DNA from 4 places in the Streptomyces sp. NPDC059452 genome. Region 2 is predicted to be linked to each of the others. Evidence: riboswitches for the same ligand, from Rfam matches in the RefSeq annotation. Region 2 holds a riboswitch; each other region holds the start of a gene.
The links. A riboswitch is a leader RNA that binds a small molecule or an ion and turns the genes downstream of it on or off. The one in region 2 is predicted to bind cobalamin.

Region 1: linked by a shared signal. The riboswitch ahead of ACFW9Z_RS32140 (cobalamin biosynthesis protein) and the one ahead of ACFW9Z_RS05195 (ribonucleoside-diphosphate reductase subunit alpha) in region 2 are both predicted to bind cobalamin.
Region 3: linked by a shared signal. The riboswitch ahead of metE (5-methyltetrahydropteroyltriglutamate--homocysteine S-methyltransferase) and the one ahead of ACFW9Z_RS05195 (ribonucleoside-diphosphate reductase subunit alpha) in region 2 are both predicted to bind cobalamin.
Region 4: linked by a shared signal. The riboswitch ahead of ACFW9Z_RS14990 (ABC transporter substrate-binding protein) and the one ahead of ACFW9Z_RS05195 (ribonucleoside-diphosphate reductase subunit alpha) in region 2 are both predicted to bind cobalamin.

What each region holds. Positions count from the first base shown of each region.
Region 1 covers NZ_JBHYVE010000036.1:25,072-33,766, forward strand. The annotation lists gene ACFW9Z_RS32115 (hypothetical protein) at 1-952, opposite strand, end outside; gene ACFW9Z_RS32120 (alpha/beta hydrolase) at 1,137-2,264, opposite strand; gene ACFW9Z_RS32125 (class II aldolase/adducin family protein) at 2,500-3,159, opposite strand; gene ACFW9Z_RS32130 (anion permease) at 3,437-4,726, shown strand; gene ACFW9Z_RS32135 (hypothetical protein) at 4,739-4,972, shown strand; cobalamin riboswitch at 5,132-5,265, shown strand; gene ACFW9Z_RS32140 (cobalamin biosynthesis protein) at 5,454-6,404, shown strand; gene ACFW9Z_RS32145 (cobyric acid synthase) at 6,401-8,098, shown strand; gene ACFW9Z_RS32150 (putative cobaltochelatase) at 8,095-8,695, shown strand, end outside.
Region 2 covers NZ_JBHYVE010000002.1:490,809-499,503, reverse strand. The annotation lists gene ACFW9Z_RS05210 (LuxR C-terminal-related transcriptional regulator) at 1-744, shown strand, start outside; gene ACFW9Z_RS05205 (carbon starvation CstA family protein) at 1,013-3,241, shown strand; gene ACFW9Z_RS05200 (YbdD/YjiX family protein) at 3,271-3,474, shown strand; cobalamin riboswitch at 3,654-3,789, shown strand; gene ACFW9Z_RS05195 (ribonucleoside-diphosphate reductase subunit alpha) at 3,924-6,338, shown strand; gene ACFW9Z_RS05190 (ribonucleotide-diphosphate reductase subunit beta) at 6,338-7,354, shown strand; gene ACFW9Z_RS05185 (GNAT family N-acetyltransferase) at 7,580-8,074, shown strand; gene ACFW9Z_RS05180 (arsenate reductase ArsC) at 8,149-8,562, opposite strand; gene arsB (ACR3 family arsenite efflux transporter) at 8,555-8,695, opposite strand, start outside.
Region 3 covers NZ_JBHYVE010000034.1:161-4,376, reverse strand. The annotation lists gene cobF (precorrin-6A synthase (deacetylating)) at 57-863, shown strand; gene ACFW9Z_RS31450 (hypothetical protein) at 1,046-1,243, opposite strand; cobalamin riboswitch at 1,496-1,711, shown strand; gene metE (5-methyltetrahydropteroyltriglutamate--homocysteine S-methyltransferase) at 1,872-4,196, shown strand.
Region 4 covers NZ_JBHYVE010000009.1:129,153-137,847, reverse strand. The annotation lists gene ACFW9Z_RS15010 (adenosylcobinamide amidohydrolase) at 1-337, opposite strand, end outside; gene ACFW9Z_RS15005 (PRC and DUF2382 domain-containing protein) at 582-1,619, shown strand; gene ACFW9Z_RS15000 (ABC transporter ATP-binding protein) at 1,839-2,624, opposite strand; gene ACFW9Z_RS14995 (FecCD family ABC transporter permease) at 2,621-3,628, opposite strand; gene ACFW9Z_RS14990 (ABC transporter substrate-binding protein) at 3,742-4,794, opposite strand; cobalamin riboswitch at 4,853-5,040, opposite strand; gene ACFW9Z_RS14985 (beta-ketoacyl-[acyl-carrier-protein] synthase family protein) at 5,141-6,364, opposite strand; gene ACFW9Z_RS14980 (acyl carrier protein) at 6,361-6,642, opposite strand; gene ACFW9Z_RS14975 (acyl-CoA dehydrogenase) at 6,797-8,695, opposite strand, start outside.

The sequences.
Region 1 (8,695 bases), on a different contig from region 2:
GCAGCGCCTCGAAGGCCAGTCCCCGCAGCAGCGCGTCCTCGCCCCGGGCGACGGCGAGCAGTTCGGTGACGGCGCTGCCGACCGTACGGGCGGCGAGCCAGGCCCGGTACTCGTCGCGGGCCGGTCCGGGGGTGAGCCGGGCGCAGCCGAGCAGCATGTCGGCGGCGGACTGCTCGATGTTCCCGGCCGGGCTCTGGGCGGCGACGCAGATCTGTTCCAGCTTGACCCAGACCGCCCAGTTGCCGAGGGGGGTGAGGGTGGCGTGCCCGTTGCCGAGGGTCAGCGCGCCGACGGCGGCGAGGCCCTCCAGGGCCCAGTCGAGCAGCAGGGCGTCGAGGTCGGCGCTCCGGTCGGCCGCCGGGGTGGGGCAGTCCTCGTCCGCCCGGCCGCCCGGACCGGCCGTCCTGCCCGCCCCGTACGGCACCTCGCAGCGCTCCTCCTGGAGCTCGGCGATGCGCTGGGCGAGGAGGTCCAGGAGGGCGGGTACGGAGACGGGGCCCGCGGAGAGCTGGAGGAGGGAGAGCACCTGGGGCACGGCCTCGACGGCTTCGGCCACCGCACCGGCCTCGATGCCCTCGGGCGCCGCGTGGACGAGCGACCAGGCGTCGAAGAGCGCGACCCAGCCGCGCAGCACGGCCGAGTCGTCCCGGTCCCAGGCCCGCAGCCGCCAGCCGGGGCGGGCGGTGTCGCCGTGCAGTTCGATGAGGCCGGCCAGCCGGGCCCGGTCCCAGCCCGCACGCACCTGCGCCGGGGAGAGCTCCAGGGCCGTTGCGGCCCGTTCGAGGGCCTGGGCGGCGAGCGGGGCGGAGCTGCCGGGGGCAGGTGCGCCGGCCGCCCAGTGGGCGATGCGCACGGCGTCAGCGAGGACCGCCCTGGCCTGACGGGCCAGTTCGGGGCGGGGAGGGGTGCCCTCGGGGGGCCTGGGGGCCGGCCTGGTGCGCCGGGTGGACACGGCCCTGCGGGCGGTGGCGAGGGGTCGTGGGCGGACAAGTCGCAGCCTGGAGTCGCGCGGGGTACGGGACGTCACGGGAGCAGTCTTGCCTCTGACGGCCCGAAAGCCCAAACGGAAGGCGTTTCACCGGTACCAGCGGGGTTACCGGGGTGCGGCGACCAAAGGGACCGATCCCCGCAACACCTCACATCAGGGGCGTGAGGAAGCGCCTGAGGGCCTCTTCGTAGCGGCCCGGATCGGCGTTCCACATCGAGGCATGCGGAGCCTGCCGTACGGAGTGGAGGCTGATGAGGTCCGGGCGGCGGGCCGCGAGCTCCCGGGAGGGGCCCCAGGGGGCGATGGTGTCGTCCGGGCCGTGCAGGATCAGCGCCGGGGCGGGCAGCGCGTCGGGCAGGGCGGCGTCCAGGAGCGGGGCCGAGGTCATCCCGGTCCGGCCCTGGGCGGCGCGGACGGCCAGCGGCAGCAGGGCGGCGGGGACACCGCGGGCGGCGGCCAGGGCGCGCAGCGTGGTCTGCCAGTCCAGGACCGGGGAGTCCAGGACGAGGCCGCCGACGCGCTCGCGCAACGGGGAGTTGACGGCGGCGTGCAGGGCCATGGAGGCGCCGGTGGACCAGCCGTACAGGATCACGTTCCGGGCGCCGTAGCGGAGGGCGAAGCGCATCGCGGCGTCCAGGTCGCGCCATTCGGAGGCGCCGAGGTGGCCGAGGCCGTCGGCGGGGCGGGGGGCTCCGGCGTCCCCCCGGTAGGCGATGTCCAGTACGGGGAGCTGCTGTCCGTGCAGGAAGCCCATCAGGTTCATGGGGTGCTCGCGGGTGGTGCCGAGGCCGTGGGCGGTGATGACCCAGGTGTCGCGCTTGCCGGGCACCCACCAGGCGGGCAGTCCGCCGAGCTCGCCGGGGATCTCGACCTCCCGGTACTCCAGGCCGAGGGCGCCGCCCGGGTCCCCGCGGTACAGCTCGGGGGTGAGGCGGACCTTGACGCCGGGTTCGAGGATGCCGCGGGTGACCCGTTCCAGTCTGCGTACGACGGTGTCGGCGGTGGATCCGGCCCCTTCGACCACGGGGCCGACCACGGCGTGGATGCCGTGGCCCTCGATCCCGTACGTACCGGGGCGGAGCGCGGTGAGGGAGCGGGTCAGGGTGATCCGCCCGATGCCCGTGGCGTGCACGGTGAGTCTGCGGTCGGTGGGGAGGGGCCGCCCGGGGGCCGCCCTGAGGGCGGCGTCGCTGGCGTACCGGCCGGCCGCGACCGCTGCCGCACCGGCGCCGAGGATCGTGGTGACGGCCGTTGCCGTCGCAGTTGCCGGGCGCACCGCTTCAGTGTCGTGGGCGGGGAGGCGCGGTGCCAGCGGGCGGGGGCCGTCCGGTGTGGCGGGGAGGGTGCGGGGCGCGGGCGCGGGCGCGGGCGCGGGTGCGGGGCGCGGGTGCGGGCGCGGGGCGCGGGTGCGGGGCGGGTGCGTGGCGCGGGCTCGGGGCGGGTGCGTGGCGTGGCGTGGCGTGGCGCGGTTGCGGGGCGCGGGGCGGGCCGGTCAGGAAGCCCCGGACAGGTCACCCCGGCTGCCCGTACCCCTTGAGCGCCTCGGTCACCTCGTCCAGCTGGGCCTCGCTCAGCAGGGCCGGGCTGCGGCCCGGCAGGGAGCTCGCGGTGAGCCAGAGCCGGCAGAGCCACTCCAGTTGCGCGGTGCGCTCGTAGGCCCGGTCGAGCGTGGAGCCGTAGGTGACGGTGCCGTGGTTGGCCAGCAGGCAGCCGGTGCGGTCGCGGAGGGCGGCGAGCATGGCGTCGGCCAGCTCGGGGGTGCCGTAGCGGGCGTAGGGGGCGGTGCGGACGGGACCGCCGAGGAGGGCGGCCGCGTAGTGCACGAGCGGCACCTCGGTGACGAGCGCGGAGACGGCGGTGGCGTGCACCGCGTGGGTGTGGATCACGGCGGCGGCCCCGGTCTCCCGGTAGACCGCGAGGTGGAGGGGGAGCTCGCTGGTCGGCCTCAGCTCCCCGAGCACCTGCCGCCCGGTGAGGTCCACCCCGACCGCGTCCCCCGGTCCGAGCCGGTCGTAGGGCACCCCGCTGGGGGTCACCAGGACCAGGTCCCCGACCCGGGCGGACACATTGCCGGAGGTGCCGACGACCAGGCCGTCGGCGGCGCTCCGGCGGGCGGTGTCGACCACCTCCCGCCAGGCCCGGACGACGGATTCCGGCTGTTGCTCGTTCATGGGGCGAGCGTAGGGGTGACGACCCGGAAGCGGAACGTGATCCCCCACGTGACGGGGATCTCTTCCGGGGCCGGAACGGCCCGTCAAAGTCTTCGCCAATGAGGGGTAAAGGGCAGCCCAGCCGGTGCCCCACCGGCCTTCCGCAGCCCCTCCCGCACACAAACGGAACCACTCGACTCCAGTTGGGGTCACCACAGCGACCCGCCCAGTTCATCTTCCGTTCACCCAGGTTGCCTACGGTCCACGAGCCACTGACGTCGAACGATTGCCTGGGTAAATGGAACACATCACGCTGCTGCTTGCGATTGTGGTCGTAACAGCTCTCGTGTTCGATTTCACGAACGGTTTCCACGACACCGCCAACGCGATGGCGACCACCATCTCGACCGGCGCGATGAAGCCCAAGACAGCGGTGGCCATGTCCGCCGTTCTCAACCTGATCGGCGCGTTCCTGTCGGTGGAGGTCGCCAAGACGATCTCCGGCGGGATCGTCAACGAAGACGGCATCAGAACCGAGGTCATCTTCGCGGCGCTCGTCGGCGCCATCCTGTGGAATCTCTTCACCTGGCTGCTGGGGCTGCCCTCCAGCTCCTCCCACGCCCTGTTCGGCGGTCTGATCGGCGCCGCCGTGATGTCGGCCGGCTGGTCCTCGATCAACGGCGGCACCGTCGTCACCAAGGTGCTGCTGCCCGCGATCGCCGCCCCGCTGGTCGCCGGTATCGCCGCGATGCTGGCCACCCGGCTGACGTACCGGATCAACCGGAACGTCACCGACCCGAACCAGCAGAAGTCGACCGCCAAGGGCTACCGGGCCGGGCAGATCGCCTCCGCCGGTCTCGTCTCGCTCGCCCACGGCACCAACGACGCCCAGAAGACGATGGGCATCATCACCCTGGCCCTGGTCACCAGCGGTGTCCTGGCCCCGGGCTCCAACCCGCCCATGTGGGTCATCGTCTCGGCCGGTGTCGCCATCGCGCTCGGCACCTACCTCGGCGGCTGGCGCATCATCCGCACCATGGGCAAGGGCCTGACCGACCTCCAGCCGCCGCAGGGCTTCGCCGCCCAGACCAGCGCGGCCACGGTCATCCTGGCCTCCTCGCACCTCGGCTTCTCGCTCTCCACCACCCAGTCCTGCTCCGGTGCCGTGATGGGCGCGGGCCTCGGCCGCAAGGGCGGTGTGGTCCGCTGGTCCACGGCCACCCGGATGTTCGTCGCCTGGGGTCTGACGCTCCCGGCCGCGGCCCTGGTCGGCGCGGGTGCCGAGTTCCTCACCAAGCAGGGTCCGTGGGGCATCGCCGCCACCGCGGTCATCCTCGTCGGCGGCTCCTTCGCCATCTGGCTGGCCTCGCGCCGCGAGCCGGTCGACCACACCAACGTCAACGACACGGACGGCACGGCCGACCACGGCACAGTCGCCGACGTCGAGCCCCAGGGCGTCGTGACCACGGCCATCGCCGCGGTCCAGCCGCCGCCCACCCTCGGCGCCCACCCCACCGACCTCTCGACCACCATCCCGGCTCCGACCGCGGCGCCCGACGACACGGCGCGGCCCTCGGCCACGGTGTAAGGACAGATCCGTATGAAAATCGACTGGGCAGCTCTCGCCTCCGTCTTCGGTGTCAGTCTCGTGGTCACCGTCGTCCTGGTCGCCCTCTTCACCGTGGGCATCGTCGCTCTCTCCAAGCTGTCGGCCCCGGCCGGCGGCGCCGGAGCCTCCGGCGGTTCGGCCGTACTGGCGCGCACCAGCGCGTACGCCTGCTTCGCGGCGTGCGTGGCGGCGGTCGCGTACGGCATCTATCTGATCGTCGCCTGACGCGCCCCACCGCACCCCCTCCGCACTCCTTCGGGCCGGACACACCACCGTGTGTCCGGCCCGATGTGCGTCTGCGCACACTGGAGCTCCGCAGGTCAACAGCAAGTTGACGGCCGTTCTCGCAGCGTGGTGGACTGCCGGAGCCATTTACGGCGACAGAAGAGGAAGCCGGTGCGAATCCGGCGCGGTCCCGCCACTGTCACCGGGGAGCACTCCCCCACACCGGATGTCACGGCCCCCACCACGCGGGCTGGAAGGCCGGGGGAACTGCGGATCCGGAAGCCAGGAGACTCTCGTCGCCGGTCACGTCGAACCAGGGCGCGGACCCTGAGTTAAGGACTTAACGCCATGCCTGGCCGCCGAGCGCCGCATCCCGTGCCCCTTCACGCCGGAACGTCCCGACCCGCGACGGCCTGACCCCGTGCGTGTCGATGTGCGCGCCGGGGTGCGTGCCGGTGCCGATGTGCGTGCCCGTGGCCAGGTGCGTGCCGGTCGCGTCTTCGCGTACGGCGCCACCGCCGGGCTGATCGCCGACGCTCTGCTGGGCGACCCGCGCCGAGGGCACCCCGTCGCCGGTTTCGGCCGGGCCGCCGCCCGGGTGGAGTCCCTGCTGTGGCGCGACGACCGGGGGCGGGGCGCGCTGCACACCCTGATCTGCGCCGGAGGCGCCGTGGGGGCCGCCGCACTCGCCGCCCGTGCCGTACGGGACCGTCCCGCGCTCGCCGTCGCGCTGACCGCCGCCACCACCTGGTCGGTCGTCGGCGGTACGTCGCTGGGCCGGGAGGCCCGTGCCATCGGGGGCGCGCTGGCCGCCGGGGACCTGGAGGTGGCCCGGGAGCGGCTGCCGCACCTGTGCGGGCGCGATCCGCACTCCCTGGACGGGCCGCAGATCGCCCGCGCGGTCGTCGAGTCGGTCGCGGAGAACACCTCGGACGCCGTCGTCGGCGCGCTGGTGTGGGGGGCGATCGGCGGGGTGCCGGGGCTCGTCGGGTTCCGGGCCGTGAACACGCTCGACGCGATGGTCGGCCACAAGTCGCCCCGCCACCGGCGTTACGGCTGGGCCTCGGCCCGGCTGGACGATGTGGTGGGGTGGCCGGGCGCCCGGCTGACGGCGGCGCTGGCCGTGGCGGCGGGCGGGCGGCCGACGGAGGCCGTACGCGCCTGGAGGGCGGATGCGGGGCGCCACCCGAGCCCGAACGCGGGACCGGTGGAGGCCGCGTTCGCGGGGGCGCTCGGCGTACGGCTCGGCGGGACGCTGGCGTACGCGGGGCGCGTGGAGCACCGGCCGGTCCTGAACGGGGCGTCCGGCCGGGACGTGCGGAGTGCGGACATCGAACGCGCGGTGCGGCTGTCGCGCCGGGTGGGCGCACTGGCCCTCGGGGTGTGCGTGGCGGGCAGGCTGGCCGTGGAACGGAAGCGGGGCAGGGTATGAGCGGCGGGCTGCTGGTCGCGGGGACGACCTCGGACGCGGGCAAGAGCGTCGTCACAGCGGGCATCTGCCGCTGGCTGGTGCGCCGGGGCGTGAAAGTCGCGCCGTTCAAGGCGCAGAACATGTCCCTCAACTCCTTCGTCACCCGCGAGGGCGCGGAGATCGGGCGCGCCCAGGCCATGCAGGCGCAGGCCGCCCGGGTGGAGCCGACGGCCCTGATGAACCCGGTACTGCTCAAGCCCGGCAGCGACCGCTCCAGCCAGGTCGTCCTGATGGGCAAGCCGGTGGGAGAGATGAGCGCCCGGGGCTACCACGGGGGCCGTCAGGAGGCGCTGCTCGGGACGGTCGTGGACTGTCTGGAGCAGTTGCGGTCGACGTACGACGCGGTGATCTGCGAAGGGGCCGGGTCACCGGCCGAGATCAACCTGCGCCGCACCGACATCGTGAACATGGGGATCGCGCGGGCGGCCCGCTTCCCCGTACTCGTGGTCGGCGACATCGACCGGGGCGGGGTCTTCGCCTCGTTCTTCGGGACGACGGCGCTGCTGAGCGCCGAGGACCAGTCGCTGGTGGCGGGCTACCTGGTGAACAAGTTCCGGGGTGACGTCTCGCTGCTGGAACCGGGGCTCGACATGCTGTACGGGCTGACCGGGCGGCGGACGTACGGGGTCCTCCCGTACGCCCACGGGCTCGGCATCGACGAGGAGGACGGCCTGCGGGTGTCCCTGCGGGGTGCGGTGCGTGAGTCGGTCGTGGCGCCGCCCCACGGGGAGGACGTGCTGCGGGTCGCGGTCTGCGCGGTGCCGTTGATGTCCAACTTCACGGATGTGGACGCGCTGGCCGCCGAACCGGGCGTCGTCGTGCGGTTCGTGGACCGGGCGGACGAACTGGCCGACGCGGACCTCGTCATCGTGCCCGGGACGCGCGGCACGGTGAAGGCGCTGGCCTGGCTGCGCGAGCGGGGGCTGGCGGACGCGCTGGTCCGGCGGGCGGCGGAGGGGCGGCCGGTGCTGGGGATCTGCGGCGGGTTCCAGGTGCTCGGTGAGCGCATCGAGGACGAGGTGGAGTCGCGGGCGGGGGTCGTGGACGGGCTGGGGGTCCTTCCCGTACGGATTCGCTTCGACCGGGCCAAGACGCTGGCGCGGCCGGTGGGTTCGGCGCTGGGTGAGGCGGTGGAGGGGTACGAGATCCACCACGGGGTGGCCGATGTACGGGGCGGGGAGCCGTTCCTCGACGGGTGCCGGGTGGGGGCGGTGTGGGGGACGCACTGGCACGGGTCGCTGGAGAGCGACGCGTTCCGGCGGCGGTTCCTGGTGGAGGTGGCCCGGGCCTCGGGGCGGCGGTTCGTTCCCGCGCCGGACACGCGGTTCGGGGTGCTGCGGGAGGAGCAGCTGGACCGGCTGGGGGATCTGGTGGAGGAGCACGCGGATACGGAGGCGTTGTGGCGGTTGATCGAGGGCGGGGCACCGCCCGGGTTGCCGTTCGTGCCGCCGGGGGCCCCGCCGTTGGATGCGGGTGCGGCGGAGAGCCGGGGTGCTGCCCCGGACCCCGCTCCTCAATCGCCGGAGGGGCTTGGTTTCGCTCGCCCGGAGGCGCTGGGAGAAGCCCGCAAGTCCCACGGGCTTGAAAGCTCTGAAGGGCCCGGGGAAGCCCGGAACGCAGTGACGGATGTTCACGTCAACGAGGAGGCCAAGTGAGTACGCCGTATCCCTTCACCGCGATCGTCGGACAGGACGACCTGCGGCTCGGGCTGTTGCTGAACGCGGTCAGTCCGGCCGTCGGCGGGGTGCTCGTGCGGGGCGAGAAGGGGACCGCCAAGTCCACCGCCGTACGGGCGCTCGCCGCGCTGATGCCCGAGGTCTCCGTCGTACCCGGGTGCCGGTTCTCCTGTGACCCCGGCTCCCCCGATCCGGCGTGTCCCGACGGGCCGCACGCGGAGGCGGCCGGTGTGTCGCGGGCCGCGCGGACCGTGGAGCTGCCGGTCGGCGCGTCCGAGGACCGGCTCGTGGGGGCGCTGGACATCGAGCGGGCGCTCTCGGAGGGCGTGAAGGCGTTCGAGCCGGGGCTGCTGGCCGACGCGCATCGCGGGATCCTGTACGTCGACGAGGTCAACCTGCTCCACGACCACCTGGTGGACCTGCTGCTGGACGCGGCCGCCATGGGTGCCTCGTACGTCGAGCGCGAAGGTGTCTCCGTACGGCATGCGGCACGGTTCCTGCTGGTCGGGACGATGAACCCGGAAGAGGGCGAGCTGCGGCCGCAGTTGCTGGACCGGTTCGGGCTCACCGTCGAGG
Region 2 (8,695 bases):
GAGGCGGAGCTGGCCCGGCAGCAGCGGGGCCTGGAGGTCGCCCGGGACGCGGTCTCCGCCCTCACCGCCCACCGGGGCGGCCGGGCGCAGCGCGGGTTCGACGTCATCAAGCGGCTGGAGGGGCTGGACGCCGTACGGGAGCGGCTGACCGAGCTCGCCGAACTGGCCAGGTCCGAATGCCTCTCCCTGCTGCCCGGCGGCGCCCAGGCCCCCGACACCCTGGCAGCCAGCAAGCCGCTCGACCAGCAGGCCCTGGAGCGGGGCGTGCGCATCCGCTCCATCTACCAGGACAGCTTCCGCAACGACCCGGACACCCTGCGGTACGTGAACTGGATCGGCGGACTCGGCGCCGAGAGCCGTACGTTACCCACGCTGCCGCTGATCATGGTCGTGGTCGACAGCGAGGTGGCCCTCGTCCCGCTCGACCCCGACGACGGCCGGGCCGGCGCGCTGGAGCTGCGCAGCAAGGGTGCGGTGCTGGTCGCCCGCCTGCTGTTCGAGAGACTCTGGGCCGCCGCCACCCCGCTCGGCGCCGAACCGCCGAGGGACAGCGACGGCCTGACTCCGCAGGAGGGCGAGCTGCTCTCCCTGCTGGCCCAGGGGCACACGGACGCCACCGCAGCCCGCCGCCTGGGGGTCTCGCTGCGGACCGTCCGCCGGATGAACGCGGAGCTGACCGCCCGTATGGACGCCCGCAGCCGCTTCCAGGCCGGAGCGGAGGCGGCCCGCCGGGGCTGGATCTGACTGCCCCGGCGAGCCGGTCCCCTCGGCGACGACCCGATCCTTCTGGAGGTCGCGTGAATCTCCTTTGGGGCCCGCGTGAACTTCCTTTGAGTACGCGTGAACCGATTCCTCCCCTCGCCCGTGTCCCAACTGCGGAACAACGGAAATACGGGGCTGCGGGGCATCGGTGATGCCGGACCGGAATGCGGACAGGGGTTCCGGAGAGCGGCCACGAGCACCTAGATTTCGCGCACGTTGCGACAGTGATCACGCGAGGGGACGGATCGTCATGCCGGAATCGCCCACACCAGCACCACCGGTTCCACAAGCACCGGGACGGCGGTCGCTGTCCCCGAAGTCGATAGCCGTCTGGAGCCTGGTCGCCCTGGCGGGCGCCGCCGGCTGGGCCACCCTGGCGCTCTCGCGGGGCGAGGAGGTCTCGGCCGCCTGGATGCTGCTGGCGGCGCTGGGCTCGTACGCCATCGCGTACCGCTTCTACTCCCGGTTCATCGCCAACCGGGTCCTGAAGGCGGACAAGAACCGCGCGACCCCGGCCGAGCGGCTGGACAACGGTGTCGACTTCCACCCCACCGACCGCCGGGTGCTCTTCGGCCACCACTTCGCCGCCATCGCGGGGGCGGGCCCGCTGGTCGGGCCGGTGCTCGCCGCGCAGATGGGCTATCTGCCCGGCACGATCTGGCTGGTCGTCGGCGTCATCTTCGCCGGTGCCGTCCAGGACATGGTGACGCTGTTCTTCTCCACCCGCCGCAACGGCCGTTCGCTCGGCCAGATGGCGCGTGACGAGATAGGGCCGGTCGGCGGGATCGCCGCCCTGATCGCGGTCTTCGTCATCATGATCATCCTGCTCGCGGTCCTCGCGCTGGTCATCGTGAACGCGCTCGCCCACTCTCCGTGGGGCGTCTTCTCCATCGGCATGACGATCCCGATCGCCCTCTTCATGGGCGTCTATCTGCGCATCCTGCGGCCCGGCAAGGTCAGCGAGGTCTCCTTCATCGGCGTCGCGCTGCTGCTGCTCGCGATCGTCGCGGGCGGCTGGGTCGCCGAGTCGTCGTGGGCGGAGTTCTTCACGCTGGAGCCGGGCACGCTGGTCATCTGGATGATCGTGTACGGGTTCCTCGCCTCCGTGCTCCCCGTCTGGCTGCTGCTGGCCCCGCGCGACTACCTCTCCACCTTCATGAAGATCGGCACGATCGGGCTGCTGGCCCTGGGCGTGGTCGTCGCGCTGCCGACCCTGAAGATGCCCGCGGTCACCGACTTCGCCACCAGCGGCTCGGGCCCGGTCTTCGCCGGTTCCATGTTCCCGTTCGTCTTCATCACCATCGCCTGCGGCGCGCTCTCCGGCTTCCACTCCCTGGTCTCCTCGGGCACCACCCCGAAGATGGTCCAGAAGGAGACACAGATCCGGGTGATCGGCTACGGCGCGATGCTGGTCGAGTCGTTCGTGGCGATCATGGCGATGATCGCGGCCTGCATCATCGACCCCGGTCTCTACTTCGCCATCAACGCGCCCGTCGGGGTGATCGGCGACAGCGTCCAGTCCGCCTCCGAGGCCGTGGCCAACTTCGGCTTCACCATCACCCCGGACGCCCTGGCCCAGGCCGCCAAGGACGTCGAGGAGGCGAGTCTGCTCTCCCGGACCGGTGGCGCGCCCACGTTCGCGCTCGGCATGGCGGAGATCTTCTCCGCGGTGATCGGCGGGACCGCGATGAAGGCGTTCTGGTACCACTTCGCCATCATGTTCGAGGCGCTCTTCATCCTCACCACCGTGGACGCCGGCACCCGGGTCGGCCGCTTCATGCTCCAGGACATGCTGGGCAACGCCTACAAGCCGTTCCGCGAGGTCAGCTGGAAGCCGGGCGTCTGGTTCGCCAGCGCCGTCGTGGTCGGCGGCTGGGGCTACTTCCTCTGGGTCGGCGTGCACGACCCGCTGGGCGGCATCAACCAGCTCTTCCCGCTCTTCGGCATCGCCAACCAGCTGCTGGCCGCCGTCGCGCTGGCCGTCTGCACCACGCTGCTGGTCAAGTCGGGCCGGCTCAAGTGGGCCTGGGTCACCGCGGTCCCGCTCGCCTGGGACGTGGCGGTCACCCTCACCGCGAGCTGGCAGAAGATCTTCTCCTCGGACGTGAAGGTCGGCTTCTTCGCCCAGCGCGACAAGTACCAGGCGGGCATCGACGCGGGCGAGGTGCTGGCACCGGCCAAGAACATGGAGGAGATGCGGACGGTCGTCACCAACTCCACCGTCGACGGTGTGCTCTGCGCGCTCTTCGCGATCCTCATCATCGTGGTGCTCGTGGACGCCGGCCGGGTCTGCTACAGGGCCATCCGCGACCCGGAGAGCATCAAGCTCCACGAGACGCCGTACGTGGAGTCCAAGCTCGTCGCCCCGGCCTCGCTCATCGCCACCAAGGAGGAGAAGGCCGAACTGCTCGCGGCGGGCGTCGGCCCCGAGGGCGGCATCCGCAAGGAGGCAGCGGCGGGCACGGGGAGCCGCTCATGACGATCGCGGATGTACGGCGGGTGGCGGTCGTGACCATCGGGGACGTACGGCGGGTGGCGGGGCGTATCCGCTGGTACGTCCGCGAGCTGACCGGCGAGTCGACATATGACCGCTACGTGGCGCACGCGAGGTCTCATGATCCGGACACGCCGGTCATGACCCGCCGAGCCTTCGAACGCAGCCGCATGGACGCCCGCGAGGCGGACCCCCGCGAGGGCTTCCGCTGCTGCTGAGCACCGTCGGCCGAACGGGGCCGTCGCACCCCTTCCAGGGGCGCGGCGGCCCCGTTCCGCGTCACCGCGAGGGCCCGCCCGCCCGCCGCCGATGCGGAAAAAGCCGGGCGAAGAAACCAGACCGCCACACCAACATCTGTTCACGCCGACACAACATGTGGGGGCTTCCTCATCAGGCGGCCCCCACATGTATGCTCGACCTCGCTGTCGCCGCAGGGGAATCCGGTGTGAATCCGGAACTGTCCCGCAACGGTGTGATCAGTGTGCTTTTGCACACCCGAAGTCCGAAGACCTGTCGACAGTACGTCCGGCTCGACCGAACCGGACGGCAGACGTCCGGGCCTCGCGGATGGGCCGGTGGACGCCGTGATCAGTGCTGCCCTGTGGGCACCGCGCTGCCCGGCTCCCCCCGCTCGCCGCCGGCCCCCAGCCGAGCGAGGGAAAGCCCAGTGACCATCGCGCCCGCCGATCCGGTTTCAGCCACCGAATCCGCTGCCTCCACCACGTCCGGAGCAGGCACGAACGACGGACCCGGGACCGCCCTGCTGCGGACCCTGACCGACCTCACCGTCGATCTGCCCGACACCGACCCCGGACGGGTGGCCGCCTCCGCGCTGCGCGGGCGCAACGCCCGCTCCGACGAGGCCGAGCTGCGCTCGCTGGCCACCGAGGCGGCCGCGGGCCTGATCTCCGAGGACCCGGCGTACTCCAAGCTCGCCGCCCGGCTGCTGACCCGTACGATCGCCGACGAGGCCGCGAGCCAGGGCGCCACGTCCTTCTCCGCCTCGGTCGCAGTGGGCCACCGCGAGGGCCTGATCGCGGACCGCACCGCCGCCTTCGTGGAGCTGCACGCCAAGGCGCTGGACGCGCTGGTCGAGCGGACGCTGGCCGAGGGCGCGGACGACCGCTTCGGCTACTTCGGTCTCCGTACGCTGCACAGCCGTTACCTGCTGCGCCACCCGATCACCCGCCAGGTCATCGAGACCCCGCAGCACTTCATGCTGCGCGTGGCCGCGGGCCTCGCCGAGGACGAGTCGGTGCGCGCGCTGGACGAGGTCGCCGCGCTCTACGGGCTGATGAGCAAGCTGGACTACCTCCCCTCCTCCCCCACGCTCTTCAACTCGGGCACCCGGCACCCGCAGATGTCCTCCTGCTACCTGCTGGACTCCCCCAAGGACGAGCTGGACTCGATCTACGACCGCTACCACCAGGTGGCGCGCCTCTCGAAGCACGCGGGCGGCATCGGCCTCTCCTACTCCCGTATCCGCGCCCGGGGTTCGCTGATCCGGGGCACCAACGGGCACTCCAACGGCATCGTGCCGTTCCTCAAGACGCTGGACGCCTCGGTGGCGGCGGTGAACCAGGGCGGCCGGCGCAAGGGCGCGGCGGCGGTCTACCTGGAGACCTGGCACGCGGACATCGAGGAGTTCCTGGAGCTCCGCGACAACACGGGCGAGGACCAGCGGCGTACGCACAACCTGAACCTGGCTCACTGGATCCCGGACGAGTTCATGCGCCGGGTCGACGCGGACACCGACTGGTCGCTCTTCTCCCCCGCCGAGGTCCCCGAGCTGGTCGACCTGTGGGGCGACGAGTTCGACGCGGCCTACCGCGCGGCCGAGGCCAAGGGCCTGGCCCGCAAGACGATGCCGGCGCGTGAGCTGTACGGCCGGATGATGCGGACCCTCGCCCAGACCGGCCAGGGCTGGATGACGTTCAAGGACGCCTCCAACCGGACCGCCAACCAGACCGCCGAGCCGGGCCGGGTCGTCCACTCGTCGAACCTGTGCACGGAGATCCTGGAAGTCACCAACGACGGCGAGACGGCCGTCTGCAACCTGGGCTCGGTCAACCTGGGCGCGTTCGTGACGGGCGGCTCGATCGACTGGGAGCGCCTGGACTCCACGGTCCGTACGGCGGTCACCTTCCTGGACCGGGTCGTCGACATCAACTTCTACCCGACCGAGCAGGCCGGGAACTCCAACTCCCGCTGGCGGCCGGTCGGTCTGGGCGCCATGGGCCTTCAGGACGTCTTCTTCCAGCTGCGCCTGCCCTTCGACTCGCCCGAGGCGCGCGCGCTCTCCACGAAGATCTCCGAGCGCATCATGCTGGCCGCGTACGAGGCGTCCTGCGACCTCGCCGAGCGCTCGGGCCCGCTGCCCGCCTGGTCCGAGACCCGGGCCGCGCGCGGTGTGCTGCACCCCGACCACTACGACACCGAGCTGAACTGGCCGGAGCGCTGGGACGCCCTGCGCGCCCGGATCGCGAAGACCGGCATGCGTAACTCCCTGCTCCTGGCCATCGCGCCGACGGCGACGATCGCCTCCATCGCGGGCGTGTACGAGTGCATCGAGCCGCAGGTCTCCAACCTGTTCAAGCGCGAAACGCTCAGCGGTGAGTTCCTCCAGGTCAACGCCTACCTGGTGGACGAGCTGAAGAAGCTCGGCGTGTGGGACGCCCGCACCCGCGAGGCGCTGCGCGAGGCCAGCGGCTCCGTACAGGGCTTCGCCTGGATCCCCGAGGACGTGCGGGCGCTGTACCGCACCGCGTGGGAGATCCCGCAGCGCGGTCTGATCGACATGGCGGCGGCCCGTACGCCGTTCCTCGACCAGAGCCAGTCGCTCAACCTCTTCCTGGAGACGCCGACGATCGGCAAGCTCTCCTCGATGTACGCGTACGCCTGGAAGCAGGGGCTGAAGACGACGTACTACCTCCGTTCGCGCCCGGCGACCCGGATCGCCCGTGCCGCCTCCGGAGCCGCGTCGGCCGCCGCCCCCATTCCCGTACAGCAGGCTTCGGCTCCCGACGCGGACGCCATCGCCTGCTCCCTTGAGAACCCTGAGTCCTGCGAGGCCTGCCAGTAATGAGCACCACCGACAACAAGAACCTGCTCGACCCGGGCTTCGAGCTGACCCTGCGTCCCATGCGCTACCCGGACTTCTACGAGCGCTACCGGGACGCGATCAAGAACACCTGGACCGTCGAGGAGGTCGACCTCCACTCGGACGTCGCCGACCTCGCCAAGCTGTCGCCGGGTGAGCAGCACATGATCGGCCGCCTCGTTGCCTTCTTCGCGACGGGCGACTCGATCGTCTCGAACAACCTCGTGCTGACGCTGTACAAGCACATCAACTCCCCCGAGGCGCGGCTGTACCTGTCGCGGCAGCTCTTCGAGGAGGCCGTGCACGTCCAGTTCTATCTGACGCTGCTCGACACCTACCTGCCCGACCCGGACGACCGGGCGGCGGCGTTCGACGCGGTCGAGGAGATCCCCTCGATCCGCGAGAAGGCCCAGTTCTGCTTCAAGTGGATGGACTCGGTCGAGAAGATCGAGCGCCTGGAGACGAAGGCCGACCGCCGCCGCTTCCTGCTGAACCTGATCTGCTTCGCGGCCTGCATCGAGGGGCTGTTCTTCTACGGCGCCTTCGCCTACGTGTACTGGTTCCGCTCGCGCGGCCTGCTGCACGGCCTCGCCACGGGCACCAACTGGGTGTTCCGTGACGAGACGATGCACATGAACTTCGCGTTCGAGGTCGTGGACACCGTCCGCAAGGAGGAGCCGGAGCTCTTCGACGACGCGCTCCAGCAGCAGGTCACCGACATGCTGAAGGAGGCCGTCGAGGCGGAGCTCCAGTTCGGCCGCGACCTGTGCGGCGAGGGCCTGCCGGGCATGAACACCGAGTCGATGCGCCAGTACCTGGAGTGCGTCGCCGACCAGCGCCTGGCCCGCCTGGGCTTCCCGACGGTGTACGGCTCCGAGAACCCGTTCGCGTTCATGGAGCTCCAGGGCGTCCAGGAGCTGACGAACTTCTTCGAGCGCCGCCCGTCGGCTTACCAGGTGGCGGTGGAGGGCTCGGTCGGGTTCGACGACGAGTTCTAGGCCCCTGGGCCTGCTTCGGCAGCCTGTTCCAACAGCGCCGCCCACCATGCATTCGGCATGGTGGGCGGCGCTGTGCGTCTGCCCCCCGCCTTTCCGTAGCAGCGCCGGTCCGGCAGCCGGGGCGATTCTGCGGGAAGGGCACGCGAAACACCGGCCACGGCAGTACAGTTCACATGTTCGATTACCAGGGGGTGGCCCGGCACTCCGTCCGACATGGAGAACACGATGGCCGACGACACGTCCAGGAACATCGCACTGCGCCCCCTCACCGAGGAGGACATCCCGACGCTCTTCGAGATCCAGCTCGACCAGACCGCCCAGCGGCTCGCGGCCTTCACCGATGCCAGGACCGCCCGCGACGCCGAAGCCTTCCGGCAGAAGTACCGGAAGATCCTGGCCGACGGCGCGGTGGTCCACCGGGTCATCGAGATCGACGGTGAGGTCGTCGGCAGCGTGGCCACCTATCCGATGGAGGGCGACACGGAGCTGACCTACTGGATTCGGCGGGACTGGTGGGGCCGGGGCGTAGCCACCGCGGCCGTCACGGCGCTGCTCGACGAGGTGACGGAGCGACCGATCCACGCCCGGGTGGTGGAGGACAACCGCGGCTCCGTACGGGTGCTGGAACGCACCGGGTTCGTACACATCGGGAGCGAGGACTCGCTTGCTCCCGGCCGCCGGACCACCGTCACCGAGCTGATCTTCAAGCTGGGCGACTGATCCGGGCGGGGCCAGCCGCGCACACTCCGGACGGCCACAGAGAACGCGACCGAACGGGTATCCGGCCACCCGTGTCAGGCGCGCCCGGACAGGAGCTCGGCGAGCAGGCCGCGGACCCGCCGTTCGATCTCGTCGCGGACGGGCCGGACGGCGTCGGCACCGAGCCCGGCCGGATCGTCGAGCCGCCAGTCGAGATAGCGCTTGCCGGGGAAGACGGGGCAGGTGTCGCCGCAGCCCATGGTGATCACCACGTCGGACGCCCGTACGGCGTCGGCGGTCAGGACCTTCGGCGTCTCGGCGGACAGGTCGATGCCCACCTCCGCCATCACCTGCACGGCGGCCGGGTTCACGGCGTCGGCCGGTGCGGACCCGGCGGAGCGGACCTCGACCTGGCCCCGGGAGAGATGGGCGAGGAAGGCGGCGGCCATCTGCGAGCGGCCGGCGTTGTGGACGCACACGAACAGCACGGACGGCTTGGGCTCAGACACGGGCGGAACCTTCCGGGGCGATGACCGGCCGGCCCTTCGCGGCGGGCCGGGGGAAGAAGCGGCGGGCGGCCAGGGCGACATGGACCAGGCCGATGAGTACGGGGACTTCGACGAGGGGTCCGACGACTCCGGC
Region 3 (4,216 bases), on a different contig from region 2:
CGCCCGCCCCGCCCCCTGGCCCGATCGGGCGCCCGCCCCTGGCATGATCGGCCGACATGAGCGACGCGCCACCACCACGCCACATCCTCGTCATCGGCATGGGTGCCGGTGACCCCGACCATCTGACCCTCGCCGCGATCAAGGCCATGCGCAGGGCGCAGGTCTTCTTCGTACTCGGCAAGGGCCGGGAGAAGGACTCCCTGACCCGGCTGCGGCGGGACATCCTGGCCGAGCACCTCACCGGCCCCTACCGGGTCGTGGAGGCCGAGGACCCCTGGCGGGACCGCACCCAGGACGACCGCGGGCGCTACACGACGGCGGTGCACGACTGGCGCCACCGCCGCGCCGACATCTGCGAACGCCTGATCATCGAGGAGCTGGCGCCGGGGGAGTGCGGGGCGTTCCTGGTGTGGGGCGACCCGTCCCTGTACGACAGCACCCTCGCGATCCTGGAGGACATCCGGGACCGGGGGACGGTGGAATTCGGCCATGAGGTGATCCCCGGCATCAGCAGCGTCTCGGCGCTCGCCGCCCGCCACCGCACCTCCCTGAACCAGGTCGGCCGCCCCATCCACATCACCCCCGGCAGACGGCTCGCCGAGGGGTTCCCGGACGACGACGGCGACATCGTCGTGATGCTCGACGGCCACGAGACCTTCACCCATCTGACGGGCCGGGGCCTGTGGATCTACTGGGGCGCCTACATCGGCACCCCGGACGAACTCCTGGTCTCCGGACCGCTCGACGAGGTCGCCGGGCGGATCAGCCGGGTGCGCGCCGAGGCCCGCGAACGGCACGGCTGGATCATGGACACGTACCTGCTGCGCCAGGGCCCGGGGACGCCGGGCGGCGCGGGGGCCTGAGGGCGCCTACGCCTCAGGCGGCGCGGGCGGCGCTTGCGGCCTGCCCGGCCGGGCACCCCGGAGGCGCGGGCGGCGTCGGCCGCTGATGGGCCCCGGCCCGTGAGCGGGGGCCCGGACAAGGAGTGGCGGGCCGGGCGAGGCGCGGGCGGCCGCCGCACCTCGTCGTCGGACCCGGCCGGAGGTCAGCTCCGGGACTCGTGCGCCCTGATCACGCCGAGCCCGTGCCCGAGGCTCGGGCACTCGGCGGTGAGGTCGTTGCCCCGCACCAGATAGTTGTGCACGCGCCCATCGGTGGGCCGCTCGACGGCCCGGTACAGGGTGCCGTTCACGGTGATCGTCCAGTCGTCGCCGTCCTGGGCCCACCCGACTGTCTTCTTCATATGGCGCTTCCCTCATTCGTCGCCGCCGCGGGTCGGCGGCCGGGTATTGGCAAGAAGAACGGCCTGTGACGCTCTGTGGTTCCGGCTCGCCTACGCCATTCGGTTACATCTGGGTCACCATGCCCGCACGAACTGACCGCAAGTCAGCGAACCGGCGAAGAGGAGCGGAACCCGCGTCACCCGTTCGGAGGTCGTGTCTCATATCACCGTCCGAAGTGTGAACAACGGTGTGCGCCCGGCGGTCGCCCCCTTAGGGTGACCGGTGCAGCTGGTTCGCCCTGTCCGCCAGGCAGGGTGTCGTAAGAGGGAACCCGGTGGGAATCCGGGACTGCCCCGCAGCGGTGAGTGGGAACGACCGCCGTCATACGCACTGGGCCCGGCCGGGCCTGGGAAGCGACGGCCAGTAGGTGTCTGCCCCGGCAGGCGTGCCCGCGAGTCCGAAGACCTGCCCGTTGCCCGCACGCGACCGTTCGTGTGCGGAGTTCCCGGTGACCTCGTGGGCGGGTCGGCGTAACCGTCGGGTGGACGGACACGGTCAACGTGTCGGCTTTCCGCCCGATTCGTCACCCCTTCGCGTCCGCGTCCCGTCCCGGGATCAGCTGGATCCATGCTCGCGAAGGAGAGTCACGTGACAGCGAAGCCCGCAGCCGCGGCAGCACGGGCCACCGTGTACGGCTACCCCCGCCAGGGTCAGAACCGTGAACTGAAGAAGGCCATCGAGGGCTACTGGAAGGGCCGCGTGGACGCGGACACCCTCCGGCAGACCGCCGCCGAACTGCGCAGGGGAACCTGGCAGCAGCTCGCCGAGGCCGGAGTCCACGAAGTGCCGACCGGTGATTTCTCGTACTACGACCACGTTCTGGACACCAGTGTCATGGTCGGCGCTGTCCCCGAGCGGCACCGCGAGGCCGTCCGCACCGACGCCCTCGACGGCTACTTCGCCATGGCCCGCGGTACGCAGGACGTGGCCCCGCTCGAAATGACCAAGTGGTTCGACACCAACTACCACTACCTGGTGCCCGAGCTGGGCCCGGACACGGTGTTCACCGCCGACTCCGCCAAGCAGGTCGCCGAGTTGAAGGAGGCCCTCGCGCTCGGGCACACCCCGCGCCCGGTCCTCGTCGGACCCGTCACCTACCTCCTGCTCGCCAAGGCTGCGCCCGGGGTGGCCGCCGACTTCGAGCCGCTGACCCTGCTGGACCGGCTCCTGCCCGTGTACGCCGAGGTCCTTGCCGACCTCCGGGCCGCGGGCGCCGAGTGGGTGCAGCTGGACGAGCCCGCCCTCGTCCAGGACCGCACCCCGGCCGAGCTGAACGCCGCCGCCCGCGCCTACCGCGAGCTCGGCTCCCTCACCGACCGCTCCAAGCTGCTGGTCGCCTCCTATTTCGGACGGCTCGGCGAGGCCCTGCCGGTGCTGGCCAAGTCCCCGGTCGAGGGGCTCGCGCTGGACTTCACCGAGTCGGGCGCAGCCAACCTCGCCGACCTCGCGGCGGCGGGCGGACTGCCCGGCAAGCGGCTGGTCGCGGGCGTCGTCAACGGCCGCAACATCTGGATCAACGACTACGAGAAGTCGCTCGCCACCCTCGGCACCCTCCTCGGCCTCGCGGACCGGGTCGACGTCTCCGCCTCCAGCTCCCTGCTGCACGTCCCGCTGGACGCCCGGGCCGAGCGTGACATCGACCCGCAGATCGCCCGCTGGCTCGCCTTCGCCCAGCAGAAGATCCAGGAGATCGTCGTCCTGGCCCGCGGCCTGTCCGGCGGCACCGAGGCCATCGCCGCCGAACTCGCCGCCAACCGGGCCGACCTGGCCTCCCGTACCGACGCCGTCATCACCCGCGACCCGGCCGTCCGGGCCCGTACGGCGGCCATCACCGACGCCGACGGCCGCCGCTCCCAGCCGTACGCGGAGCGGACCGTCGCCCAGCGCACCCACCTCGGGCTGCCGCTGCTGCCGACCACCACGATCGGCTCGTTCCCCCAGACCACCGAACTCCGCACCGCCCGCGCCGATCTGCGCGCGGGCCGGATCGACGAGGACGGGTACGAGGAGCGGATCAAGGACGAGATCCGCGAGGTCCTCTCCTTCCAGGAGAAGGCCGGGCTGGACGTCCTGGTGCACGGCGAGCCCGAACGCAACGACATGGTGCAGTACTTCGCCGAGCAGCTCACCGGCTACCTCGCCACCCAGCACGGCTGGGTGCAGTCGTACGGCACCCGCTACGTCCGGCCGCCGGTCCTGGCCGGGGACATCTCGCGCCCCGAGCCGATGACGGTGCGGTGGACGACGTACGCGCAGTCGCTCACCGAGCGCCCCGTCAAGGGCATGCTCACCGGCCCGGTCACCATGCTCGCCTGGTCCTTCGTCCGCGACGACCAGCCGCTCGGCGAGACCGCCCGCCAGGTGGCACTCGCCCTGCGCGACGAGGTCGACGACCTGGAGGCGAGCGGCACTTCGGTGATCCAGGTCGACGAGCCCGCACTGCGTGAGACGCTGCCGCTGCGGGCCGACGAGCACGCCGCGTACCTGGAGTGGGCGACGGAGTCCTTCCGCCTCGCCACCTCCGGGGTGCGGCCGGACACCCAGATCCACACCCACATGTGCTACGCGGAGTTCGGCGACATCGTCCAGGCCATCGACGACCTCGACGCCGACGTCATCAGCCTGGAGGCGGCCCGCTCGCACATGCAGGTCGCCCGCGAACTGGCCGCCCACGGCTACCCCCGTGAGGCCGGACCCGGCGTCTACGACATCCACTCCCCGCGCATCCCGAGCACCGAAGAGGCAGCGGCCCTCCTCCGCAAGGGACTTGAGGCCATCCCGGCCGAGCGCCTGTGGGTGAACCCCGACTGCGGCCTGAAGACCCGGGGGTGGCCCGAGACCCGGGCCTCCCTGGAGAACCTGGTCGCCGCCGCGCGGGAGATCCGCGCGGAGCTGCCCACCGAAGCGGCGTGATCCGACCCGGTGCGGGAGCG
Region 4 (8,695 bases), on a different contig from region 2:
CGAGGTGGCGGTCCGGGTCGAGACGGGGGTAGCCGCCGGGGACCTGGGCGTTGAGGACCCAGGCGCGGGGGCCGATGCCGCCGCCGAGGACCGCGCTGCTACACACCCGTACCCCGGGGCCCAGCCGCCACACGAGGTGGTGGAGGTGGTGGCCGTCCTCGTGCCGGTCGCGCAGTTCACCGCGCGCTTCACCGCGTGGTTCACCGCCCGACTCACCGCCCGGTTCAGCGCACTGGGCGGGCAGGTGGACGCGTACGGAACGGATGGCGCACCCCTGGTGGCTCGGCGGGACCGGCGATGGCCCGTCCTCCCGGGGCTGCCGTGCTCCGCCGATCATATGCGGGCCGCGCCCGCTCACCTCGTGGGCGGGGGCTCGCACCCCCTCACCCGATTGGCCTAACTGATCCGGGGGCCGCTCAGCGCGCTCGTACGGGGCCAGCAGCGACCGCAGGGCTTTGGGGCCCCTTCGGCCGGGTGGCCGGGAGGTTGCAGCGCCCAGGCGGGTGAGGCGCGATGGAAGCCGGACGTGCCACATCTGGTGGAGCCACCCACAGGGCGCGCCCAGCGAGGAGGGTTCGGTTATGGGAGCCGCTGACGGTTTCACGGATTCCGGAGAGCTCGACGGTCTGACCGTGTACGACAACGAGGGTGAGAAGGTCGGCAGCGTGGGCCGCGTGTACGTCGACGACGACACCGGCAAGCCCGACTGGGTCACGGTCAAGACCGGTCTGTTCGGCATGAAGGAGAGCTTCGTACCGCTCGCCGGAGCCCGTCGAGTGGGCTCCGACCTGCACGTCTCGCACTCCAAGGACACGGTCAAGGAAGCGCCCCGCGTGGACGCGGACGCACACCTCTCCGTCGCCGAGGAGGAAGAGCTCTACCGGCACTACGGCCTGTCCAGGAAGACCGGCAACCTCGGTGACACCAAGGGCACCGACACGGGTACGGGCACCGGAGCCGACGCCCGTACCGTCGCCGGAACCGGTGCCATGGGCGCGGCCGGAGCGGGTGCGGCGGGCACGGCCCGGGGTACGGGCGCACCGCAGAGCGCCAAGGCGACCGGCAGGACCACCACGAGCGCCGGGGCGGCGGGTATGGCCGGTGCGGGCACCGGTACGGGCAGGCACCGCGAGACGGACGTCTCCGCCACGTCCCGCCCGTTGGCGGGCGCCGGAGCGGGCACGTCCCGGTCGGCCGACCTGAGCGGCAAGGACGAGCTGATCCGCTCCGAGGAGCAGCTGCACGTCGGTACGGAGGAGTACGAGAGCGGCCGGGCGAGGCTGCACAAGTACGTGGTGACCGAGGAGGTGACCCGGTCCGTGCCCGTCTCCCACGAGGAGGTACGGGTGGTCCGCGAGCCGCTGCGGCCCGGCGAGAAGGTGACCGGGACCACGGACTTCGGTGAACAGGACGTGGAGGTCACCCTGCACGCGGAGCGCGCCACGGTCCGCAAGGAGGCCGTCCCGGTGGAGCGGGTCCGCCTGGAGACCGAGCGGGTCACCGAGCAGAAGGAAGTCTCCGCCGAGGTCCGCAAGGAGAAGATCGACTACGCGGACGGCACGGACATGGGCACCGGCAAGGACACCGGTGGCGAGTTCGGCCAGGGGCGCCGCCGCTGACGGCACCCCTCCGGCGGCCGGAAGGCCGCTCCCATGTCCTCGGTCTCCGGGCGGGCTCGTACGACGGGTCCGCCCGGAGGGCTGTCCGGGGCCGGGCACCGGCTTCCGGGGACGCGGCGGGAACCGTACGCGTTCGAGGACACGGCGGGAACCGTACGCGTTCGGCGGCACGGCGGGAACCGTACGGCCGACGGCACGACCCCGCCCGTACGCGTCCGGTCAGCGGCGTGGCAGGAACCGTACCGAGGGGCGTCCGTCCGGCCCGTCCGGGGTGACGACCGCCCGGACCCCGTAGACGTCCTCGATCAGCTCCTCGGTGATGACCTCGGCCGGGGTGCCGCCCGCGATCACCCGGCCCGCCTTCATCACGGTGATCCGGTCGCAGAACATCGCCGCGAGGTTGAGGTCGTGCAGGGCGATGACGCTGGTCAGGGGCAGCCCGGCGACCAGGGCGAGCAGTTCCAGCTGGTGCTGGATGTCCAGGTGGTTGGTCGGCTCGTCCAGGAGGAGTTCGCGGGGCTGCTGGGCCAGCGCGCGGGCGATCTGGACGCGCTGGCGCTCGCCGCCGGACAGGGTGTGCCAGGACTGGGCGGCCCGGTCGGTGAGCCCGGTGCGCCGCAGGGCGTCGGTGACGGCTTCCTCGTCGGTGCGGTCCGGGGCGGACCAGGCGCGGCGGTGCGGGATGCGGCCGAGGCGTACGACGTCCAGGACGCTGAGGTCGACCTGGGTGACGGCGTGCTGGTCGACCACGGCGATCCGTCGCGCCACGGTGCGGCGGCCGAGACCGGGCAGCGGGTCGCCGTCCAGGGTGACGGTGCCGGTGTCCGGGGCGAGGAGGCCCGCGAGGATGCGCAGCAGCGTGGACTTGCCGGAGCCGTTGGGGCCGAGCAGGCCGACGGTGGCGCCGGGCGGCGGGGCGATGTCCACCCCGTCGAGGATGAGCCGGCCGCCCGCCTCCCGGCCGACCCGTTCCGCGCGCAGCCCCTCGGTGGCCGTGTTCGTCATGACGTACTCCGGGTCCGGTAGAGGACGAGGACGAAGGCGGGGACGCCGATCAGCGCGGTGACGACGCCGACGGGCACCTCCTGCGGGTCCAGGACCGTGCGGGCGAGGGTGTCGACCCAGACCAGGAAGACGGCCCCGGCGAGGGCGGTGACCGGCAGGAGGCGCCGGTGCCCGGAGCCGGTGAGGGCGCGGGCCGCGTGCGGCAGGACCAGACCGACGAAGCCGATCGCCCCGGCCGAGCTGACGAGGGCGGCGGTCAGCAGGGCGGTGGTGCACAGCAGCACGATCCGGGTGCGGGCCACGTTGACGCCGAGCGCGGCGGCGGCGTCCTGCCCGAAGGCGAAGGCGTCGAGCGTACGGGCGTGGGCCAGGCAGACCGTCAGACAGACGGCGAGGACGGCTGTGCAGAGCGCCACCTCGCTCCAGCCGACCCCGCTGAGCGAGCCGAGCAGCCAGAACAGCACCCCGCGGGTCTGCTCGGCGTCGGCGGAGGTCATCACGACGAAGGAGGTCAGGGCGGAGAAGAGCTGCATGGCGGCGACCCCGGAGAGCACCACCCGGTCGGTGGTGGAGCCGAGGGTGTGGCTGAGCAGCAGGACCAGGGCGAAGGAACAGATGGCCCCGGCGAAGGCCCCGGCCGACAGCGACACCGCTCCCCCGCCGACACCGAGGACGACCACCACGACCGCCCCGGTGGAGGCTCCGGAGGAGACGCCGAGGACGAAGGGGTCGGCGAGCGGGTTGCGTAGCAGGGACTGCATCACCGTGCCGCAGACCGCGAGCCCGGCGCCGCACACGGCGGCGAGCAGGGTGCGGGGCATGCGCAGGTTCCAGATGATGCCGTCCCGGATCGGGCTCAGCTCCGAGGCGCCGAAGCCGAGGTGGGAGGCGACGGCGGACCAGACGTCGGGGACGGAGATCCGGGCGGGCCCGATCGTGACGGCGACGGCTATGGAGAGCAGCAGGAGAAGGAGTCCGCCGGTCCAGAGCAGCACCTGGAGCAGGCCACCGAACTGCCGTGCGGCGACGGGCTGTTGCCCGGCCGCCTGCTGTCCGGTTGGCTGCTGTCCGGCCGGCGGTTCTCCGGCCTGCCGCTTCGCCGTCAGGTTGCCGCTGCTCACTCCGCGAGCCCGAAGTCACGCAGCCCCGCGGCCACGCGCTCCAGTCCCTCGACCGTCCGGATGGTGGGGTTCATGGCCTGGCCGCTGAGCAGCACGTAGCGGCGGTTCTTGACGGCGTCCATCGTCTTGGTGACCGGGTTGGACTCCAGGAACTCGATCTTCTTCTCGGCGCTCTCGGCCGTCTGCATCGTGCGGCTCAGGTCACCGATGACCAGGACGTCGGGGTTGCGGTCGGCGACGGTCTCCCAGCTGATCTGGGGCCATTCGTCGTGGGTGTCGTCGAAGACGTTCTTGGCTCCGAGCTCCCGGGTGATGACCCCGGGGGCGCCGCAGCAGCCCGCGAGGTAGGGGGCCTTGGAGTCGGAGAACCAGTACAGGAGGGAGGTGTCGGACCCGTCGATGCCGTCGGTGGCCTTGTTCACTCGGGCCTGGAGCTTCTTCACCAGGGCGTCGCCGCGCTCGGGGACGCCGAACACCTGGGCCAGTTCGCGGACTTCGGTGTAGACGCTGTCCATGCTGAGGGGTGCGGTACGGGCTCCGTCACCGCCGCCGCTGTTGTCCTTGCCGACGCAGTCGGCGGGCGAGATGTAGGTGGGGACGCCCAGCTTCTCGAACTGCTCGCGCGGGGCGACGCCGCCCTTGGCGAGGGTGGAGGCGAAGGAGGCGCTGAGGAAGTCGGGCTCCTTGTCGAGGACCTTCTCCGATGAGGGGCGGTTGTCGGAGATCCGCTCGACGCCCGCGTTGGCCTTCTCCAGGCCCTTCATGACCGGGTCGCTCCAGGTGGCGGTGGCCGCGATCCGGTCGGCGAGGCCGAGCGAGAGCAGGATCTCCGTCGATCCCTGGTCGACCGAGACGGCCCGCTGGGGCGGCGCCTTCACGGTGACAGTGCGCCCGCAGTTCTTCAGGGTGAGCGGGAAGCCGTCGGCCTTGTCGCCGCCGCCGTCGGCGGACGAGGTGGTGGACCCGCCGCCGCAGGCGGTGAGCAGGACGACACCCGCCGCGAACAGGGCGGCGGTGCGTATCGGGGCGGGGGTGGCCTGGGGCAGCACGGAGGACCTCGGTGTCTCTGGGCCCAGCCGCGGAGCCCGTCGTACGGTTCCCGGCCCCGGGTGCGGGGCCGGTGCCAGCAGGTCTTCGGACTCGGGTTCGTCCGGGCGGGACGCCTTCCCGGAGCAGGGTGCTGCTCCAGTGGCCGTGGCCCCGCCCGTCCCCCTCACCGCTGCGCGTCAGTTCCGGATTCGCACCGGATTCCCTGACCCCGTCGCTGGGGTTCGACTGGCCCCGGCAAGCTATCACGGGTCTTCGCGCAGCTCAGAGCCGGTGCGGGTAGTGGTGCCCGGTGGGCCGGTGCGGCGCGGGATCGTCCCGCCGCACCGGCCCAGTGATGTCCTCCGGTTACGGGGCCCGGAGGGCGATCACCGCGTTGTGTCCGCCGAATCCGAAGGAGTGGCTGACGGCCCGTCGTACGGGCAGCTCACGCGGGACCTTGGTGACGCAGTCGATGGCGAACCCGGGGTCGGGGGCGTCCAGGTTCGCGATCGGCGGGATCGTGCCGTGCTGGAGCGTCAGGACGGTCAGTCCCGCCTCGATGGCCCCGGCCGCCCCCATGCAGTGGCCCAGGACGCCCTTGGGGGCGGTGACGGGCGGCCGGTGCGGGTAGGCCCGGCCGATGAGGGCGGCCTCGGTCGCGTCGCCCTGGGGGGTCGCGGTCCCGTGCGCGTTGACATGGTCGACGTCCTCGGCCCGCCAGCCCGCGTCGGCCAGCGCCGCTTCGACGGCGGCCCGCGCCACGTCCCCGGAGGGGTGCGGACTGGTGGGGTGGTGCGCGTCGGTCGTGGCGCCGGTGCCGGCCAGCAGCGCCCGGGGGGCGGCTCCTCTGGCCCGGGCGTCGTCGGCCCGCTCCAGGACCATGATCGCGGCGCCCTCGCCCATGACGAGCCCGGCCCGGTCGGCGGCGAAGGGGCGGCAGAGGCGGGCGGGGTCCCCGTCCCGCAGGGCCGCCGCGCCCGAGCGGGCGAAGCCGGTCATGGCGACCGGGAAGACGATCGACTCGGTGGCTCCGGCGATCGCGATGTCGCACTGGCCCAGCGCCAGCATGTCGCGGGCCACGGAGAGCGCGGTCACCCCGGACGAACAGGCCGTGCACGGTGCCAGGCTGGGTCCGGTGGCCTTCATCTGGATGGCGATCTCGGCCGCGGGCATGTTCGGGATGGTGAGCAGGATGCCCGACGGCGAGGTGGCCTCGGGGCCCCGGCGCTCCAGGGCGACGGTCTGTTCGGTGAGCCCGGCGGAGCCGCCGCTGCTGGTGCCGACGACGACCGCGACCCGGGTGCCGTCCCAGTGGGCGGGGTCGAGCCCGGCGTCGGTCACCGCCTCCCGTGCGGCGAGGACGGCGAACTTGACGTACCGGCCCATCCGGAAGGCGGTGCGGCCGCCCACCGCCCCGTCCAGGTCGATGCCGGAGACCGTACAGGCGAAGTCGACGGCGCAGCCGCGCAGTTCGGGGACGGTGCGGGCGAAGGAGCCGCCTCGGCAGACCCCGTCCCAGGTGGTGTCGGTGGTGTGGCCGGCCGGGGTGATCATTCCCAGGCCGGTGACGGCGATGGCGGGTCGGTTCATCGGGTGTTGCTCACCGGCACCGCACTGTCGGCCGCCTCGCCGGCGACGGCCGCGTCGATGAACGCGGAGATGTCGGCCAGCGTGGCGTCCTTGTAGAGCTTCTCGGAGTCGGCGGTGACGCCCAGGGTCTCCTTGATGATGACGGCGAACTCGGCGACCGCCAGGGAGTCCATCTCCAGGCTGTCCATCGTGGACTCCGGCAGGATTTCGGCTGCGGGCACCTTGAACGTCTCGGTCAGCACCTCGGTGATCTTCGGGTGGATGGTCTGGGTCTTCACGGTGTTTCCTCTCATCGGCGACTCATCAGCGGCTCGTCGGCGGCCCATCAGGAGCTCATGGGCTCCTCATCGGCGGCTCGTCGGCGGCTTCACGTACGGCGGTGGTCGAACGCTTCGACCCCACCGCCGAAGTAACTGGATGACGATCTTCCGGTTACGCCCTGGGGCGAACCGATTCGTCTACGCTCACCTGCGGCTTCTCGAACCACCGGGAGAGCATCGAGGTGGTTCCCCAGTACGCCAGCAGCACTCCGCGGGTACCGAGCGCCGCCACCTTCTCGCGCAGCGGACGCCTCTTGCTGCCGCAGGCGGCCCGCCGGAAACCCGCCGTTCGACCCCCGGCGCCCCCTGGCCTGCGGTCGCGGTGCCAGGACCCCTCCGGGTCGTCGTAGGCGTCCGCGTAGCCGGGTCCGGCGATCGGCCAGTCCGACATCAGGCGCTCCGGCAGCGCGAACGACCTCACCAGGGCGGGGGCGTGGCGCGCCACGGTGGCGATGAGCCGCTCCACCGCGTCGGGCAGCAAGGACACCTGTTCGGCGGTCAGCCGTCCGGTGGCGAGCAGGTCACCGCTGTTGCGGGCGATCCACTGGAGGGCGAAGAGCCGGTGCAGCTCGGTCAGCCGCTCACGGGCCGGACCTTCGGGCAGTGCGGCGGCGGCCTGTTCGTACGCCTCGCCCGCCTGCCGGTAGCCGTACGCCTCCACCCCGCGCAGCGCGGCCCCCGACGCGGCGTTCCACCGGCCGAGCGGGTCGCCGGAGGGGGCCGCGCTCATCCGTTCCCGGGCCCGGGTGAACCAGATGGCCTCCACCGCCGCGAGCAGCCGGCCGAGGAACCGGAGGTCGTCCAGCTCGCCGGGTTCCGCCTCGGTCTCCTCCCCGACCGTGGCGCTGAACAGCATCTCGGCGGCGGCCTTGGCGTGGACGGCGAGGTTGTCGCCCTCGGCGGTGATCGCGCCCTCGATGCCGGTGAACAGCTCGGTCATGCCGTTGTTCTCCAGCAGCCCCTGCGCCCCGCACCGCTCCCGGCACTCCACGATGACGCCGCGCGCCTGCCAGGTGATCCACCCCTTGGCGACGGCGACCAGGCGCTCCGCCTCGTCCCGGTCGGCTTCGGGGGCGGACTCCCAGCGGTCGAGCGCCCGGCGGTGCAGGAGGCTCATCGCGAAGACGGTGGCCATCGCCCCGGCCAGCGGTCCGTGGTGGGTGCGGTGCGCGTAGACCGGCACCCGCTGCGCGGCCCGCGGCCCGGAGACCAGCCGGTGGCCCGCGTACCGGACCGCGATGGCGAGGGTGACCCGGGCGGAGCCGACCGCACAGGCGCTCATGGAGAGCTTGCCGGGGGTGACCCGCCCGATGGAGTGGAGGAACCGCCTTCTGCGGTTGGCCAGTTCGCTGGTGAACCGGCCGTCCTTCCCGATCCGCCCCTGTTCCCCGGCGAGCAGCGCGTCGCGTGGCACGAAGTACCGGTCGAAGGAGGTCAGGCAGTGGTCGACCGGGGAGCCCATCCGGGCGGGCAGCCGCCGTACCCGTACGCCGGGCAGGGCGCCGGTCTCGTCGGTGAGCGGGGCCAGGAGGAGGAAGACCCCGTGGTCGGTGGAGTCGACGAGGAGCCGGGCGGCCACCACGCCGGTCTTGGGGCCCCCGGCGGGGCTGGTGTTGGGCATGAACTTCTGGGCCCCGGCGTGCGGGGTGTGCAGGACGAAGCCGTCGCGTTCGCGGTCGTACGTCGCGGTCGTCTCGACGGCCGCCGCGTCGTTGCCGTGCGCCACCTCCGTACAGAGGAAGGTGCCGATGCGCCGCAGCTCCAGGAAGTCCGAGAGGTCGCGGAGCGTTCCCGGGTCGTGGTCGAGGAGGGAGCCGAGGAAGAGGTTGTAGTGGATGCCCGCGACGGTGGTCAGCGCCGGGTCGACCGGGCCTAGCCATTCGTGCAGGGCGGCCAGTGCGCGGGGGTCGGCGGCGAGCCTCGCGCCGCTGTCCAGTGCGCCGTTGAGGATGCGCAGCCGGTGGTAGGCGAGGGCGAGCCGTTCGTCGGGGGTGCCGCCACCAGCTCGCCG